DNA from 4 places in the Pectobacterium quasiaquaticum genome. Region 2 is predicted to be linked to each of the others. Evidence: predicted binding sites of a transcription regulator. Region 2 holds the regulator's gene; each other region holds the start of a gene.

Region 1 (4,435 bases), 1.9 Mb from region 2:
ACGGATCGCGCGAATGATCTGCGACAGCTCATCGGCTGCCAGCGCCGTTGGCGTGCCACCGCCAAAATACACCGCATGAATGGGCGCCGACTGATGCAGCGGGCTGTCCGCCTCCATCGCCAGTTCCTGCAACAGGTAGCGGGTATAGGTCGCCGTGCTGTCATCACGCAGTTTGTTCTGGTAAAAACCGCAGAACGTGCAGTGCGTCGCGCAGAAAGGAATATGCAGATAGAGCAGGCGTTTACGCGCAGGCACTGTCTGCTGCTTCAACGTCTGCCAACCGGCAGGAATCTGTTCTGGTGAAAGCGGCACAGGGTTGCGCCAAGGCATTGCCATACGTCGGGCGCCAAAAGGCTGCTCACCGGGCTCGGCATAATACGGCGTCAAATCGATGTTCATTAACGGCCCCCAAATAATCAATAAAATAAATTAAATGATAATTATTTTTATTTGGCAACGAGGAGAAAACGTAAATGAATGAGCTGAATTTGAATACAGCAAAATAATGACAGGGGTTAACAAACTGTTTTCTTTTGTGCAAACTGAAAATCATGCAGAAAAAACGTATCGCTATTTTATTTCAGAGGGTTACGGTGTATCCCTCTTTGTTTTCTTAACAAGTACGAAAAAAAAACAGCGTTTATTAAAGTTCGTTAATTTGAGTAATAAATACAGGCAGGATCGGAGAATACTTCCGTCCGATGGCATCGGCGAAAAGAAATAAACAGCGCAGAGAGAGAACGAAAGAAAGGAAAATAGCCGACCTTCAGGCCATGATTTAGGCCTGAAAGTCGGTATAGGGCTTACTGAATACCCTGACTGCGCAGGTAATCTTCATAGTTGCCGGTGAAATCGATCACTTTATTTGGCGTAATTTCCAGAATACGGGTCGCCAACGAGCTGACAAATTCACGGTCATGAGAGACGAACAGCAGCGTCCCTTCATACATTTCCAGCGCCATATTCAGCGATTCAATGGATTCCATATCAAGGTGGTTGGTTGGTTCATCCATCACCAGAATATTCGGACGCTGCATCATCAGCTTACCGAACAGCATGCGGCCTTTTTCACCACCGGATAACACCTTCACTTTCTTCTTGATGTCGTCCTGGCTGAACAGCAAACGACCGAGTACGCTACGCACGGCTTGCTCGTCGTCTTTTTCCTGTTTCCACTGGCTCATCCAGTCAAAAACGGTCAGCGTCTCATCGAATTCGTATTCGTGATCCTGCGCATAGTAGCCAATTTTTGAGTTTTCAGACCATTTCACCGTACCGCTATCCGGCTCGACATCACCGACCAGCGTTTTCAGCAATGTCGATTTACCGATACCGTTGGCACCCAGAATAGCGACTTTTTCACCCACTTCGATCATCAGACCCAGCTTGCTGAACAGCGGACCGTTATCAAAGCCTTTGCTCAGCGCTTCAACTTCCAGCGCATTACGGAACAGTTTCTTATCCTGATCAAAACGGATAAACGGGTTTTGACGGCTGGAGGCTTTCACTTCATCCAACTGGATTTTATCAATCTGACGTGCGCGCGATGTCGCCTGCTTGGATTTAGAAGCGTTGGCGCTAAAGCGACTGACGAACGATTGCAGTTCGGAAATTTGCGCTTTCTTCTTGGCGTTATCGGACAGTAAACGCTCACGAGCCTGCGTCGCTGCCGTCATGTATTCATCATAGTTGCCGGGATAAATACGCAGCTCGCCGTAGTCCAGATCCGCCATGTGCGTACAAACCATGTTCAGGAAGTGACGGTCATGCGAGATGATGATCATGGTGCTGTTACGCTCGTTCAGCACTTGCTCCAACCAGCGGATCGTATCGATATCCAGGTTGTTGGTCGGTTCGTCGAGCAGCAGGATATCGGGATCGGCAAACAGCGCCTGCGCCAACAGGACACGCAGTTTCCAACCGGGAGCAATCTCACTCATCAAGCCATAATGCTGCTCAACGGGAATCCCCACGCCCAGCAACAATTCGCCCGCGCGTGATTCTGCGCTGTAGCCATCCATCTCACCGTATTGCACTTCCAGATCGGCAACTTTATAGCCGTCGGCTTCGCTCATTTCAGCCAATGAATAGATACGGTCGCGCTCTTCTTTTACCGCCCACAGCTCCCCGTGGCCCATTATGACGGTATCCAGCACGCTGTATTTTTCAAAAGCGAACTGATCCTGACGCAGTTTACCCAGGCGCTCATTAGGATCGAGGAAGACATTACCGGCGCTCGGCACCAGATCGCCACCGAGAATCTTCATGAAGGTAGATTTACCGCAGCCATTTGCGCCAATTAAACCGTAACGGTTGCCGCCACCAAATTTAACGGAAATGTTTTCAAACAACGGCTTGCTGCCGAACTGCATGGTGATATTGTTGGTACTTAACACAGCACTTATACTCGAGTCGGAATGTGATTTGGCGCGCATTATGCCACAAGCGCGCGACAGGATCGCGGTTAGTTTTGAGTAATATTTAAGCGATAGCGCATACAGGAGAGAAATGCGATGCCGATAGTACGTCGTTTCAAACAGGTCGACGTTTTTACCCAACAGCCTTTCAAGGGCAATCCGCTTGCCGTCATTATGGAGGCGAAGGGATTAACCGATGCGCAAATGCAGGAGATCGCTCGCTGGACAAACCTGTCAGAAACCACGTTTGTCCTGCCAGCCACCAATCCTCTGGCTGATTACCACGTACGCATTTTTACGCCAGAATCGGAAATGCCCTTTGCCGGACACCCTACGCTAGGCACCGCGCATGCTCTGCTGGAAGAAGGATTGCGCCCTAAATCCCCAGGTCAGTTAGTGCAACAGTGCGGCGTTGGCTTAGTGCCAATTAATATTAATGATGACGGCAGTCTGGCTTTTCACGCGCCGCAGGCCACCATGGTTCCGTTTGGTGATGAGCATGTGCCACTGCTGGAAAAAACGCTGGGCATTACTGGTTTGGGTAGTGCTGCTATCGATAACAGCTACCCGCCCACTGCGGTGCACATGGGCATTCGCTGGCTGGTGATTCGTGTCGACAGTGCCGACACCTGTCTGAACATCACACCGGATGCAGACGCGCTCTCAGCCGTGCAAAACCTCAGCCAGACTAATGGCATCGCTATCTACGGCCCGCACGATAACGCGACGCCAGCCGATTATGAAGTTCGTGCGCTCTATATTGAACGTGGCCATCTCAAAGAAGATCCGGTTACCGGCAGTGCCAACGCTTGTCTGGCAGTGCTGCTTCGCCAACAGCATTCTATTAATAACGTCACCGCGCCACTCAGCTACCTTGCACGACAGGGCACGATGCTGAACTGCGATGGCCGCATTACCGCCACTTACCTAAACGATGAACCCTGGATCGGCGGGCACAGCGTCACAATCGTTGACGGTACTTTGCAGGGGTAAGGGATTTTATGGAAACGCCATTTGTCGATATGTCAGTTATCGATGCTCTGTATGAACTACGGCATCCACCACATTTGCGTCTGACGATACAGGAAGAGCGCGATGCCGATACGCTCTTCACCCTGATTCAGCAGGAAAAAGCGCGTCTGCGGCGGACGTTACCCTGGCCGGATTCTGTTAAGACCGTCTATGACACACGTGAAACCATTCGCGCCAATAGAAAGGCATTCTTCGACAAAACGGCCGCTGTGTACGTTATCCGCTGGGACGATGCGCTGGCTGGCATCGTCTCCTTCAACACGATTCAGGATAAAGAAGGCGTCATCGGCTACTGGATCGCCGAAGCCTTTGAAGGTAAAGGCATCGTTTCTCAGGCTGTCAGTACACTGATAGCCGCCTATACCGATGCGAATCTCGTTGGGCGCTGCGTCATCAGAGCTTCAACCGCCAACACGCGTAGCAACGCTGTCGCTCAACGGCTTGGCTTCCGCTTTCACCACACGGAGAAAGACGCCGAGCAGATTGGCGAGCAGTGGTTCGATCACAATATTTATCACTATCCCGCCTGATATGCCCCCGCATGCTTTCCACCACCTGATGCGCTGACCTTCCGGCTGCGTATCAGGTCCTTTCGCTCCACGGCGTGTTTCACTTATCGTATCGTTATATTTTTGTGACTAACATCACAAAAATGTTGAAATCCGATCTCATCTTCGCTACCATTAAAAACGTGATGAACATCACACTTAACTAACCCGTTAGAGGAGTCTGATAATGAAAACTTTTCGCAAAATCAGCAAATTCTTTAAAAGAATGGGAGATGTTTATGTCAGTTACTGTGAACGTATTGGGTCAATCATCAGCCCGTTCTGATTGTGATATAAACAATCTCTAAAGCCGCCTCCTACAGGCGGCTTTTGTTTTTCAGCCTCTCTTTCACCCTGCTCATCCCTCTTTCCTTTTTGTCTACCCACACGTCGCAGATTTGTGCAGCACGCCGTATGCCTGAACATTCTCTTTAAAAA
Region 2 (4,435 bases):
TGGTGAGGGCACGACAGGTGATGCACGGTAAAACCTCAGCAATTGCGCACAGCGATACGGGGGTTTTTACGGGGCTGGCTCAGCCGTTGACGGTCACCCGCTACCATTCACTCATTATTGATTCCGCCTCGCTACCCGATTGCTTTGAAGTTACGGCTTGGAGCGAACATGAAGGAACGCGTGATGAGATTATGGGGATTCGCCATCGCGCATTGCCGCTGGAAGGGGTGCAGTTTCACCCAGAGAGCATTCTTAGCCAACAAGGGCATCAGCTTTTGGATAATTTCCTTAAAATTTAGCTATATAGAAAGTTATTCTCCTCAGTAGCCGATTTAATATTGCCTGAAATTGATTTTTTATGCATATTTAGTGACTATATTTTCATTCCGATATGATGGACAGCAGAGTGAGGCAGCAAATGGCAGCAGAGCAGAAAGCAGTGACACGGGATACTCACGATAAAGTGATTTTGCCAGTTTATGCACCCGCGAAGTTTGTACCCGTGAAAGGTAAAGGGAGTCGCGTCTGGGATCAGGACGGCCGCGAGTATATCGATTTCTCCGGCGGTATTGCGGTTACGGCGCTGGGTCACTGTCATCCTGCATTGGTGAACGCGTTGCAGCAGCAGGGTGAAAAGCTGTGGCATACCAGCAATATTTTCACTAATGAGCCTGCGTTGCGCCTCGCCAGCAAATTGATTGATGCGACTTTTGCCGACCGTGTGTTTTTTGTTAACTCCGGTGCTGAGGCCAATGAAGCTGCCTTCAAGCTGGCGCGTCACTATGCGGTTAAACGCCATAGTCCGTATAAAACCAAGATCATCGCCTTCTACAATGCATTCCATGGTCGGACGCTGTTCACCGTCTCAGTCGGCGGACAGCCTAAATATGCCGATGGTTTCGGGCCGAAGCCTGCCGATATTGTTCATGTTCCCTTCAACGATCTGGCTGCGGTTAAAGCGGTGATGGACGATCACACCTGTGCAGTCGTGCTTGAGCCGGTTCAGGGTGAAGGGGGGATTACGCCTGCTACGCCTGAATTTTTACAAGGCGTTCGCGAGCTGTGCGATCAGCACAAGGCGCTGCTGGTGTTTGATGAAGTGCAGAGCGGAATGGGGCGTACTGGCAAACTATTTAGCTACATGCACTACGGCATTACGCCGGATATTCTCACAACGGCTAAAGCATTGGGTGGTGGTTTCCCAATTAGCGCGATGCTGACGACGGAAGAGATCGCATCGGCCATGACGGTTGGGGTGCACGGCACCACCTATGGCGGCAACCCGCTGGCCTGTGCGGTAGCGGAAGCCGCGCTGGATATTATCAATACGCCAGAAGTGCTGTCAGGTGTAGCGGATCGCCACGATCGCTTTGTCAGCGAGCTTGAGAAAATCAATCAGCAGTACGATGTATTCAAACAGATCCGCGGTATGGGGCTGTTACTGGGGGCTGAACTGAAACCGCAATGGCACGGTCGTGCGGGCGAGTTTCTGGCGGCGGCAACGGCTCAGGGGCTTATGGTGCTGATGGCTGGGCCGAACGTAATCCGCTTTGTGCCATCTTTGATCATTGATGAAGAGGATATTGCGCAGGGGATGGCAAAATTTGCTAAAGCCGTCGCGCAGGTCGTTAACGCAGCAGACTGATTATGCTCTCAAAAGATCAGCCATAAAAAACGTAGGGAACGTTTTTCAACGTTGCGTTAGCAACGACCCGTAGGGTGGCGAGCAGGAAGCTCGCCATAAAAAAAGCGTGAGGCCGAGGCTTCACGCTTTTTTATTGGTAGGGTACAGCGACAGGGGCTTAGCGAGTGCCGTAAACGACAATCGTTTTACCGTGTGCAGAGATCAGATTCTGGTCTTCTAACATTTTCAGAATGCGGCCCACGGTTTCACGCGAGCAGCCAACGATTTGCCCAATTTCCTGACGGGTAATTTTTATTTGCATGCCATCTGGATGCGTCATGGCATCAGGTTGTTTGGCCAGGTTGAGTAGGGTTTGGGCAATACGGCCGGTCACATCAAGGAAGGCGAGGTTGCCGACCTTCTCAGAGGTAACCTGAAGTCTGCTTGCCATTTGTGCAGACAGGCGCATGAGGATATCCGGGTTAACCTGGATGAGCTGGCGGAATTTTTTATAGGAAATTTCGGCCACTTCACAGGCGGTTTTTGCCCGAACCCATGCGCTGCGTTCCTGACCTTCTTCAAACAGGCCGAGCTCGCCGATAAAATCGCCCTGATTGAGGTAGGAGAGAATCATTTCCTTGCCTTCTTCATCTTTGATTAGCACTGCGACAGAGCCTTTCACGATGTAGTAAAGCGTTTCTGCTTTTTCACCTTGGTGAATCAGCGTGCTCTTCGATGGATACTTGTGAATATGACAATGGGAAAGGAACCATTCGAGAGTTGGGTCTGTTTGCGGTTTGCCGAGAACCATTCGCTATCATCCTCTGTTGTAATTCACTGCGCAAATTACAGGGGTCAGAGTTCCCTGTACGGCGTGTTTTACTGCTAAAAAAATAAAATTCAGTCTAGGCAGAATGACGTCAGGGAATATACTGAAACCACTGTACCCTTTATTTTCCGGTTGCTGCCTTGCCGCACCGTAAACGTGGCTGGGGTATGTCTGGCCAGGCCATCATCTTCTTCGTTTCTGGGTTTGTCCAGAAAAGGTCTATTCTGTTTTCGTTTTAACACAGCTTGAAGGACGTGTCTTGTGTTGTCTCGCTTCAGCATGACAAAGCGCTGATTAACGCTGGTTTTTGTACAGTAACGGTATAAATTTTCAAAAAATTTTTAGTGGAGAGGCATCATGCAGGCACGGGTGAAATGGGTTGAAGGCTTAACGTTTTTGGGCGAATCTGCATCAGGGCATCAGATATTGATGGACGGCAATTCCGGTGATAAAGCGCCCAGTCCGATGGAAATGGTGTTGATGTCTGTAGGCGGATGCAGCGCGATTGATGTGGTATCGATTCTGCAAAAAGGCCGCAACGATGTAGCGGATTGTGAAGTGAAATTAACGTCAGAGCGTCGGTCTGACGCACCGCGTTTATTTACCCACATCAATCTGCATTTTATCGTGACGGGAAAAGGGTTGACCGACAAAGTTGTCGAGCGAGCCGTCGCACTGTCGGCGGAAAAATACTGCTCTGTAGCACTGATGCTGGGTAAAGCCGTTGAGGTGACGCACAGCCACGAAATTAGAGTGCTGGAATAATCCCTTTCTCTGGGCACTCATTCTGGTCACTTAAGCCTGTTATTAGGGGAAACACAGGGGAGGTTCCGGTAGGGAGGCCTCACCCCTATGGCCGCCCCGTGTATCTCGATGCTTATTCGATAGTTTTCCCTTCAATTAACCGCTGCACCAGCGGCGCCATGATCAATTCCATCGCCAGCCCCATCTTCCCGCCGGGAACGACCAGCGTGTTGATGTGCGAAATAAAGGAACCCTGCAACATGGCGAGCAGATAGGGGTAATCAATATTGTCCAATCCCTGAAAATGAATCACGACGAAGCTTTCGTCCAGTGACGGAATCGATTTGGCTGCGAACGGGTTGGAGGTGTCCACGGTAGGCACACGCTGGAAGTTGATGTGTGTGCGAGAGAACTGTGGCGTGATATAGGTGATGTAGTCTTCCATTGAGCGGACGACGGAATCCATCACCGCTTCACGCGAGTGACCGCGCTCATTAACGTCACGAATCAGCTTTTGAATCCATTCCAGGTTGACGATCGGCACCACGCCGACGAGTAAATCGACATGCTGTGCCACGTCGTTTTGTTCGGTGACTACGCCGCCGTGCAATCCTTCATAGAACAGGATGTCCGTGGGTTCCGGCATTGGCTCCCACGGCGTGAACGTTCCGGGAACCTGATTATAGGGAATGGCTTCATCATAGGTATGAAGGTATTTACGCGTCTGACCGAGCCCGTGCAGGCCATATTCGATAAACGACTGTTCCAGCAGGCTGAAATCATTCGCTTCTGGGCCGAAATAGCTGATGTGGCGTCCTGAATCACGCGCTTTACGAATCGCCATATCCATTTCCGGGCGGGTATAGCGGTGAAAGCTATCGCCTTCCAACTGGGCTGCACGCAGATCAAACTGCTGGAAAATCTTACGGAAGGCCAGACTGGTTGTTGTGGTTCCCGCTCCGCTGGAGCCGGTAACCGCAATAATCGGATGCTGATGTGACATAAGACGCGTGACTCCGTGATCGCGAGGTTCGCATAGACCGAAGGCCTGCGCGCATCCTCAAAAAAGACGTAATTATTATCATTGTTAGCATGTTTGACGCGTTCTTTCACGACTTTCGCCATGCTCAATAAGGGGCATGTCCTCCAGCATTGAGCTGGTTGCGGGGCATGATATTGAGGGTTTCATGTAACTCAGACCACACCAACACCACCTTGCCAGACTGGAGTTGGCCGCG
Region 3 (4,435 bases), 790 kb from region 2:
CTATCGTACTAATGCGTCCATTGGTCTGCACGCCCTTCGCCAGCAGCAGATAGCGCGTTGCCGCTCCAACCCAACTGACCAACGTAGGCGGCACATCGCGGCTATCAGCCGCAATCAAGTGACGTAATGCTTTCACACGGCAATGCACATCGCGGAGCGATTCAACAGGCTGATCCAACACCAATTTCAGGCTGCTTTTTACAGGGGTAGGGACATCCTGCAACATCAGATAGGTTTCACACGCCTGTGTGATCATCGTGAGCGATTGCGTATGCAGCGATGTTAAGCGGCGATTGCTGTTCTGCCAGCGTGAAGACTCCAGCATCAGGCTACTGCGCATGCCATTTAACGCGGTCGTTTTACGCACCAACGCATGCCATGCCGTATCTATCACTTCTCTCTCCGCTCCACTCATGCTGAGTTGCAGTAATCGATACTGATCCACCAGCAGTTCACCGATACTGCGGTCAACATCCTGCTTGATCGAGCGCGGTGAGAACAGTAAATCCGCCAGAATGGCGCAGACGATGCCCAGTACAATCTCGCTACATCGCTCCACGGCAAACTGCGGCGTCAGCAGCGGTGTCCCCTGCGTCGACACAATAATAATCAGTGCGGTATAGCCTGCCAGCCCGAACACATAGGCGTTTTCGACTTTAACCAGTGAAGAAACCCAGGTGCAGAGGCCAGCCCAAATACAGCACAGCATCAACATCACAACCGGTGCGCGAACGGTCACGATAATGATGACAAGCGCGCCGATACAGCCGATAAAAGTGCCGACAACACGTAGCATACCACGATGGCGAATGGCGCCAGAAAATGGCTCACCGCCCGCAGCAAACGCCGGACCAGCGGCGACCAGCGCCGCCGTCAGCACCGACCAGCGCGGTGTTTCCAACTGGAGATGGAACCCCAGAAACAGGGACAGCACGATCGCGAAGCTCAGCTTGAAAGCGAAGCGCAAGCGCGCAAACTGTGGCGTCGTAAAGAACATAGAGCCTGTTAGCGACGGAGTTTTCATCATCGCCTCACTTAGCCAAACTCGCGCAGGCGATAAAGAAGGCGAATGAGCGGCGACGGTTTTTTGTCGTTGTTAACCTGCTCGCCGGTAATCACCACGGTCGCCGTAGTGCCAGCCGGATAGAGATCGCCCATTTGTCGATCGAGACGGATTTTTACCGGCACACGCTGCGCCAAACGTACCCACTCCAGATTGGAATCCACGTTAGCCAGACCTTTCGTGTTCGCACTGTTGCTGCTGTTATTCACACCAGCCGCCACGCTATCCACCGTGCCATAGAATATCTTTTCGCTACCCAACGGGGTGATTTCCGCACGATAGCCACGACGCACGCCTTCAAGTTTGGTCTCTTCCATGTACGCCAGCAGGTAAAACGAATTCTTTTTCACCAGTGCCACCGCCGTATTACCGCGTTCGATAAATTCACCACTTTGCACATGAAGGTTGGTGACCCAGCCGTCGGCAGGGGCATGAACCACGGTGCGCTCCAGCTCCAGTTTCGCCAATGACAATACCGCCTGCGCTTTAGCAAGCTGGTGCGTGACGGTTTCCAATGCATTACTGGACTGATCAATATTTTCCTGTGACATCGCACTGATGCCCAGCCGCGCCCGACGCCCTGATTCCCGGCGTTTTTCCGTCACCAGCGCCTGATAGTAGGCAACATCGGCTTCCGCCTGCGCCACGGCATGGTGGTAGCGAGGCTGGTCGATGACAAACAGCACATCACCTTTGTTTACCAGCTGATTGTCCGTGACGCGAACATCGGTCAATAACCCGCTGACATCTGGTGCGATCGCCACCACATCTGCGGTAAATTTGGCATCACGCGTCCAGGGCGATTCGGTATAAAACGCCCACACCCGGAAGATTGCCACAATGGCACACAACACAATCACCAGCGTAATAACTACGCGGCTTAGTTTTTTGATCAGCACAGCCTGCTGTCTAAACAAGGGTAAAAAGAACGCTTTCACAGACACCTCATAGACCGTAACGGAACAGTAAATAAAACAGACAGCAGAACAGCGCGCTGTTAAACAGCGCCGGATGCCAGACGAAGTCATAGATACCCGTCGGTTGCAGCAAGCGATTCACGACAAAAAACAGGGTGAGCGATACCAGCAAGACAAAAAATACGGGGGGAAATGACAGCCCGAACAGCACCATAACCGGGAGTGAACTCATCCTCTTTTCCTTTTTCTATTAGAGAGCGGTAGCGAGCAGGTGCGCTACCGGGTGGTAAATTATGTCGTCTGGCGCGGCCTTTCAGCACCGACGACAGAGCCTCATGCCGCAGGCGGGTAGCCAACGGATGGGATAGCGTTAAACTGATGAATAGCGATGTCAGCAAGGGCTGACTAACGATGGGAAATCAGCGTATTACTCTAATTAGGTAAATAAACACAATCATTGAATGGCTCTGTTCTGCTCAGAACCACCGGATAGGCTATATTATGGATGCTTATTATCACCTTATCTACATAGTGTGATCTAAATCACTTTTAAGCCAGAGTGAATAATGGAAAGACTAAAGAGTATGTCGGTGTTTGCCCGCGTAGTGGAATTTGGTTCTTTTACCGCCGCTGCCCGTCAGTTACAGATGAGCGTATCCGCCGTCAGCCAGACCGTCACCAAGCTTGAAGATGAGCTACAGATTAAGCTGCTTAATCGCAGTACGCGCAGCATTGGTTTGACGGAAGCGGGGAAAATTTACTACCACGGCTGTCGCCGCATGCTGCACGAGGCGCATGAGGTCCATGAGCAGCTTTACGCCTTCAACAACACGCCGATCGGCACGCTGCGCATCGGTAGTTCCTCCACGATGGCGCAGAATGTGTTGTCCACCATGACTGCCGCCATGCTGAAGGAATATCCCGGTCTATCCGTCAATTTGGTCACCGGGATTCCCGCTCCCGACCTGATTGCCGACGGGCTAGATATCGTTATCCGCGTCGGCGCGCTACAGGATTCCAGCCTGTTCTCGAAACGATTAGGCTCGATGCCGATGGTGGTCTGTGCCGCAAAAAGCTATCTGGCACAGCACGGCACGCCGGATAAACCGGCAGATATGGTGAATTTTTCCTGGCTGGAATACAGCGTACGACCCGACAGCGAATTCGAGCTGATCGCCCCAGAAGGCATTTCGACCCGCGTCACACCACAAGGACGCTTTGTCACTAACGATCCACAAACGCTGGTACGTTGGCTTAAGACCGGCGCGGGTATCGCGTACGTGCCGCTCATGTGGGTCGTGGATGAAATTAACCGCGGTGAAATCGAGATTCTGTTTAACCGCTACCACTCCGACCCGCGTCCGGTCTACGCGCTCTACACCCGCAAAGACAACCTGCCGCTGAAAGTACAGGTCTGCATTAACTACATGACGGAATACTTCAAAAACGTCGCCCTGACATATCAGGGCTATCGGCAGAATCATAGCGAGGAAAAAAAGTAGGTTTTGCAAAGAGGAAAATGCGAGGCGTTTCCCTCTTTCATACAAAACACATCCCGCTCCCAACATTCTTGCGCTATATCTCTTCCCTTCGTTCAGGAAAGTAAAATCACATGGATAACGTACGAATAAATTCGTACAATATAGATGAGGAATGGGATTCAAGGATGCCAAAAAGCAGCTTATTGTCTGTTTGCAGTCAGGTAATGTGCTGCATGAAGCCAGAGGGAACATCAGCACGAAGAATTTTCTGGCAACCGGACAAACATCAATAACAGAACTCATTGATATTATTTATCAATCTGCCGAGCCATCTTACTCCTCTTCACCACATCATTTTGCAGCGCATATTGATGTTCATATCATCCGTTGCCGCCATCGGGGAATACTGTGGTATATCAAATGGTATTTTACCGAGCCAGATTGTGTCTTTATTAGCGTCCATCATTGAGGCGATGACATGAAAATTTTCAAAGTCGGCGATACACAAGTCGCTCTCTGTGACACATGCCAGTCACTTGAAACTGCGACGTTTCAACTTAAAGACGTCCCGTTCAGCGATAATAGCGGCGTGGTGAGGCAGGTTTTGGTTGGCGTTTGCGAACGCTGCGGAAATGTTGCCATCATCCCCCATCAGTCGACCCCCATGATTAAGAAAGCACTGGATGTGCAGCGTAAAGCGCTGGAAAGTCGAGTGCCCGCGCACATGATAGACATCCTGAATCTGGCAAGTTGCGAATTAGGTGGGGAGCCCGATTTTATTCCCACGCTGATGAAATATTATCTGCACACGCTGGCAGCTGACCACGCAGCGGCAAAAGATATCCCGCGTTTTCTACAAAGTGATTTGGCAAAAGGAAAATCCGAGAAACGTCTTTCGCTTAAAGGCAGGCATGTCGCGACAGACATTGATGTACTCAAAACCGCGACAAATATCTCCAGCACCACAGATCTGT
Region 4 (4,435 bases), 1.9 Mb from region 2:
CCGAATCGTTAGGGAAAAGGCTGAGGGGCTTGCCGTCACAGACGATGTTGTTTCCATTGCAGACGATGTTGTGACGGAGAAAGGCTGTTGATCGTTCATGGCGTCACCTCCAGTACCATTGCCGCACCCAGCCCGCCAGCCGCGCAGGCGGTGGTTAACCCCAGTCCGCCGCCACGACGGCGCAGTTCATTCAGCGTTTGGGTAATCATCCTCGCGCCAGTGGCAGCAAAGGGATGTCCATAGGCAATGGATCCCCCCAACACATTGAACTTAGCGCGATCTACCTCACCCAGTGCGGCGTTTCTACCCAGTTGATTACGGGCGAACTCATCGCTGGCAAACAGTTTGAGATTTGCCAACGTTTGGGCGGCAAAGGCTTCGTGCATATCAATAAGCGTCAGATCGCTCAGCGTCACGCCAGCCCTTGCCAACGCCAGCGGGGAGGCGTAAGCCGGCCCCAGCAACATATCACGCTGCACACCGATAGCGCTGAATGCATAGCTGCGTAGGTAGCCTAGTGGCGTGAGCCCCAGACTTTTGGCCTTAGACTCACTCATCATCAACACCGCCGCCGCACCATCCGTGAGCGGCGTACTGTTCGCCGCCGTGACCGTACCGTGTCGGCGATCGAACGCCGGGCGTAAGCGGGAATATTGATCCAGTGCGGAATCATGACGCACATTGTTATCTTCGCTCAGCGCCTTGTCATAAGGCGGGACGTAAGCCGTCATCACTTCATCGCGCAGCACGCCGGATTCCCAGGCCTGAGCCGCCAGCTTGTGTGAGCGATGCGCCAGTTCATCCTGCTCTTCACGCGTTATGCCGTAGGTTTTTGCCATTTGCTCGGCGGTATCGCCCATGCGTAGCCCGGTGGAATACTCCGCCACGGCGGGCGCAACCGGCAGCAGATCTTTTGGGCGCAGGCCGCTTAACAGTTTCAACTTCTGGCTCAGCGTCCGAGCCTTGTTCATATCCACTAGCGTTCTGGCCAACGCTTTACTGACGCCAATCGGCAGCACGGAAGAGGAATCCGCCCCGCCGGCAATGCCGACCTCCACCATACCCGCCATAATGCTTTCCGCCACGTTGGCAACCGCCTGAAAGCTGGTGGCGCAGGCGCGCGACACGCTGTAGGCATCGGTATGCACGCTCATGCCCGTGCCGAGCACGATCTCTCTGGCGATATTCGGCGCTTCGGGCATTTGGACCACCTGCCCAAAGACCAATAGCTCGATCAACTCAGGATCGATCCCAGTGCGGACCAGTAATTCGCTGGTGACGAGCTTCCCTAATTCGATGGCAGGTACGCCATGATAGGCCGTTGCCTGCCGAGCAAATGGGGTGCGTAATCCGCTCACGAACGCAATGCGATCGCCACGGCGGGTTATCAGAGGTAATACCTCGCTCATAAACGCTCCTGTTAACCGAAAATACTCCCGTTAACCAAAAATACTTCCGTTAACCAAAAATAAAGTACGCGCACAACAGGTCAGACCTGATTTTATTGTTAACCAAATAGTTACATTACGCAAAGCTGCGCCACACAAAAGTGTGACCTTTTGCGTAATGAATAATAGGCGGGAATGAAAACAGCAAGATTTGGAGAGTAATAATGAAATGCAGATCAATACGTGAAAAGCACAGGAGCCAATCAAGGCTCCTGTGAGAGATGAGCTTAACGCAGGCCGAGCTGGAAAATCATCGTTTCAGCCTGGCAGCTGAACGAGAAATCGATGTCCAATTTAACACCGCCGTCTACCTCTTCCAGCGTGCTGGCGATTTCACAAGGTTCAGACTCTACCGCACGCGCTTTTTCCGTCAGGGCGGCCAGTGCCGCTTCCGCCTCAGCACGATCGCCGAAAACGTTGCTATAAGACGCCGTGCAATCCGTGTTATCCATAATTGTGCCGACATCGACACAGCAGCAGGCTGCGGTTTCTTCAGCACTGCATTTGTTGATTACGTTCGTCATGCTACTTTCCTCTTAAAACGCGGGGAGATATGATCCAGTTCAAATATTTTTATCTTCCTTATATTTTACTCCCTCATCCCAAAGCAGTACCAGCACTTCATGCTCGACCGTAATTTTATTGATATTAATCACATTACGGTGTTATGCAGCAGTAAAAATCGAGTAATATCGCTTCACACAAATTAACTAAAACGTTAAGCAGATCTAAATTTCGCATCATTTTGGAAATATTTCCAATACACAAATGCAACATTGTCGTATTCCCCACTTATACTTTGGCAACTGGTCTGATTTGTCAGGCTGAGTGCGCCCCCTACAATGCGCGTCCCTTGTTACCCCGTGTAACAACGTTAAATAACAAGCATATAAAGAGGTTTTGGTCATGAACCAGAAAAACCTGTTCAAACAATCCACAATTGCTGTTGCGGTGGCCCTGTTTTCAGCAAATGTGTCCGCAGCTGGTTTCCAGCTAAATGAATACTCATCATCGGGTCTGGGACGTGCGTTTTCTGGTGAAGGTGCGGTAGCCGATAATGCGACCTCAGGTAGCCGTAACCCAGCGACCATGACCATGTTTGACCGTCCGTCTTTCTCCGGTGGTGTCACCTATATCAACCCAGATATCGATGTTCAGGGGAAAAATTCCCTGACTGGGCAAGATACCAGCGCTAAAAACATCGCGCCGCACGCTTGGGTGCCGAACCTGCATTTCATCATGCCGCTGAATGAACAGTGGGCGATTGGTGCTTCCGCCACCACTAACTATGGTCTGGCGACTAAATTTAATGATAACTATGCAGCAGGTTCTATCGGCGGTGAAACCGACCTGTTGACGTCAAACCTGAACCTGAGCGCCGCATATCGCCTGAACCAACATTTCAGTTTTGGTTTAGGGGTTAACGCGGTTTATGCCGATGCCAAATTTATTCGGCGCGCTGGTGAACTGGCTAATGTTCCTGCTGGTGCGGGTGGCGCTCAGGGTGCTGTTGCTGGTCCATCTTCAGAGATGGCTCGTCTGGAAGGTAAAGAATGGGGATACGGCTGGAACGCCGGGATTCTGTATGAAGTGGATGAAAATAACCGCTTCGGCCTGACCTATCGTTCCAAAGTCGATATCGATTTCAATGGCGATTACAGTAACCAACGGTCCGCTGGACCTGGTGCCCTCAATGGTGCAACCATTCCCGGTAAGCTGACACTCAATCTGCCAGAAATGTGGGAAGCGTCCGCCTACCACCGTGTTGCACCGAAATGGGCGGTTCACTACAGCCTAACTTACACCAGTTGGAGCCATTTCCAGGAACTGAAAGCGACAGGTAACACTGGCAACACGCTGTTCCAGAAAGAGGAAGGCTTCCGTGATGCCTACCGTCTCGCACTCGGCACCACCTACTATCATGACGATAACTGGACGTTCCGTAGTGGTATCGCGTTTGATGACAGCCCGATACCAGCCGACAGACGTTCTATCTCTATCCCCGATCAGGATCGTTTCTGGTTAAGCGCAGGTACCACCTACGCCTTCAATAAAGACGCGTCAGTGGATATTGGCGTTTCCTATATGCATGGTAAGCAAGTTGATATCAGCGAACCTCTCTCTGATAGAGCTGGCTCTCCAAGTTACAACTTCAGTTCTAAAGGTAAGGCCTGGCTATACGGCGTGAACTTTAACTATGTGTTCTAAATTATGTGTTCTAAATAAAGAATGGCGTTCTAAATAACGTACGAGTTTATAAATAAAGCATACGTTCTCATTGCTAGCAGTCACAACGTGATAAAGCAGGTAAGGCGACTTACCTGCTTTTTATTGCTCATCACAAGGCATTTGTCTCTTTCTTACTGGCGCAGTGATTAGCTAATGATAAACACCGCACGCCAATCGTCATGCCAGATCAGTCGTTCAACAGACGCCCGCCATCCACGACGATTTCACTACCGATGGTCCATCGGGACTCATCTGAAGCCAGGTACAACACCGCCTTGGCAATCTCCTCCGCCGTACCGAAACGGCCTGAAGGGATGCTTTTGACAATCTCCTCATTGACTTGTTTGCGATAACTGTCGGGAATACCAAGTTTGTCATATAGCGGGGTATCGATTGGCCCAGGGCTAACCGCGTTGATGCGAATACCACGCGCCATCAGTTCGCTCGACAGCGTCTTTGACAGGCTAAGGAAAGCCGCTTTGGTCGCAGAATAAACCGAGGAGCGGCTCGATCCTACGTGCGCACTAATCGACGTATTGAGCACGACTGAAGCAGGGTTGGCGAACACGGGCAGCAGCGACTGGAGCAGGAAATACGGCCCCTTGACGTTAATGTCGAAGGAGCGATCAAACATGTCCTCTGTCCATTCTTCGATCGATTGCCAAACGGAAACACCAGCGTTAAGGAAAACGACGTCAACCTTTCCATAATGGGCCTCCACGGCCTGAGCCAATTCCTTTTGTGCGCTCACGCTGGCC

What was found. The regulator CRP, encoded in region 2, controls carbon source genes, mostly activating them, when cyclic AMP is high. The targets are predictions, from matches to a motif close to ATGTGANNNNNNTCACAT.
Region 1: IG609_RS06605 (ABC-F family ATPase) is a predicted target of CRP. The motif match lies at 2,418-2,435, and genes of this name have one in related genera.
Region 3: aaeR (HTH-type transcriptional activator AaeR) is a predicted target of CRP. The motif match lies at 2,512-2,529, and genes of this name have one in related genera.
Region 4: IG609_RS06310 (YfcZ/YiiS family protein) is a predicted target of CRP. The motif match lies at 2,000-2,017, and genes of this name have one in related genera.

The regions. Positions count from the first base shown of each region.
Region 1 covers NZ_CP065177.1:1,440,909-1,445,343, reverse strand. Annotated here, with positions in the region: gene hutW (heme anaerobic degradation radical SAM methyltransferase ChuW/HutW) at 1-399, opposite strand, end outside; gene IG609_RS06605 (ABC-F family ATPase) at 804-2,396, opposite strand; gene IG609_RS06600 (PhzF family phenazine biosynthesis protein) at 2,514-3,410, shown strand; gene IG609_RS06595 (GNAT family N-acetyltransferase) at 3,419-3,979, shown strand.
Region 2 covers NZ_CP065177.1:3,972,120-3,976,554, reverse strand. Annotated here, with positions in the region: gene IG609_RS18230 (aminodeoxychorismate synthase component II) at 1-299, shown strand, start outside; gene argD (bifunctional acetylornithine/succinyldiaminopimelate transaminase) at 419-1,645, shown strand; gene crp (cAMP-activated global transcriptional regulator CRP) at 1,803-2,435, opposite strand; gene IG609_RS18215 (OsmC family protein) at 2,811-3,218, shown strand; gene IG609_RS18210 (phosphoribulokinase) at 3,331-4,200, opposite strand; gene IG609_RS18205 (YheU family protein) at 4,325-4,435, opposite strand, start outside.
Region 3 covers NZ_CP065177.1:294,473-298,907, reverse strand. Annotated here, with positions in the region: gene aaeB (p-hydroxybenzoic acid efflux pump subunit AaeB) at 1-1,024, opposite strand, end outside; gene aaeA (p-hydroxybenzoic acid efflux pump subunit AaeA) at 1,036-2,001, opposite strand; gene aaeX (p-hydroxybenzoic acid efflux pump operon protein AaeX) at 2,009-2,212, opposite strand; gene aaeR (HTH-type transcriptional activator AaeR) at 2,547-3,482, shown strand; gene IG609_RS01360 (hypothetical protein) at 3,634-3,930, shown strand; gene IG609_RS01355 (hypothetical protein) at 3,940-4,435, shown strand, end outside.
Region 4 covers NZ_CP065177.1:1,376,098-1,380,532, reverse strand. Annotated here, with positions in the region: gene fadJ (fatty acid oxidation complex subunit alpha FadJ) at 1-99, opposite strand, end outside; gene fadI (acetyl-CoA C-acyltransferase FadI) at 96-1,409, opposite strand; gene IG609_RS06310 (YfcZ/YiiS family protein) at 1,676-1,972, opposite strand; gene fadL (long-chain fatty acid transporter FadL) at 2,355-3,656, shown strand; gene IG609_RS06300 (SDR family oxidoreductase) at 3,865-4,435, opposite strand, start outside.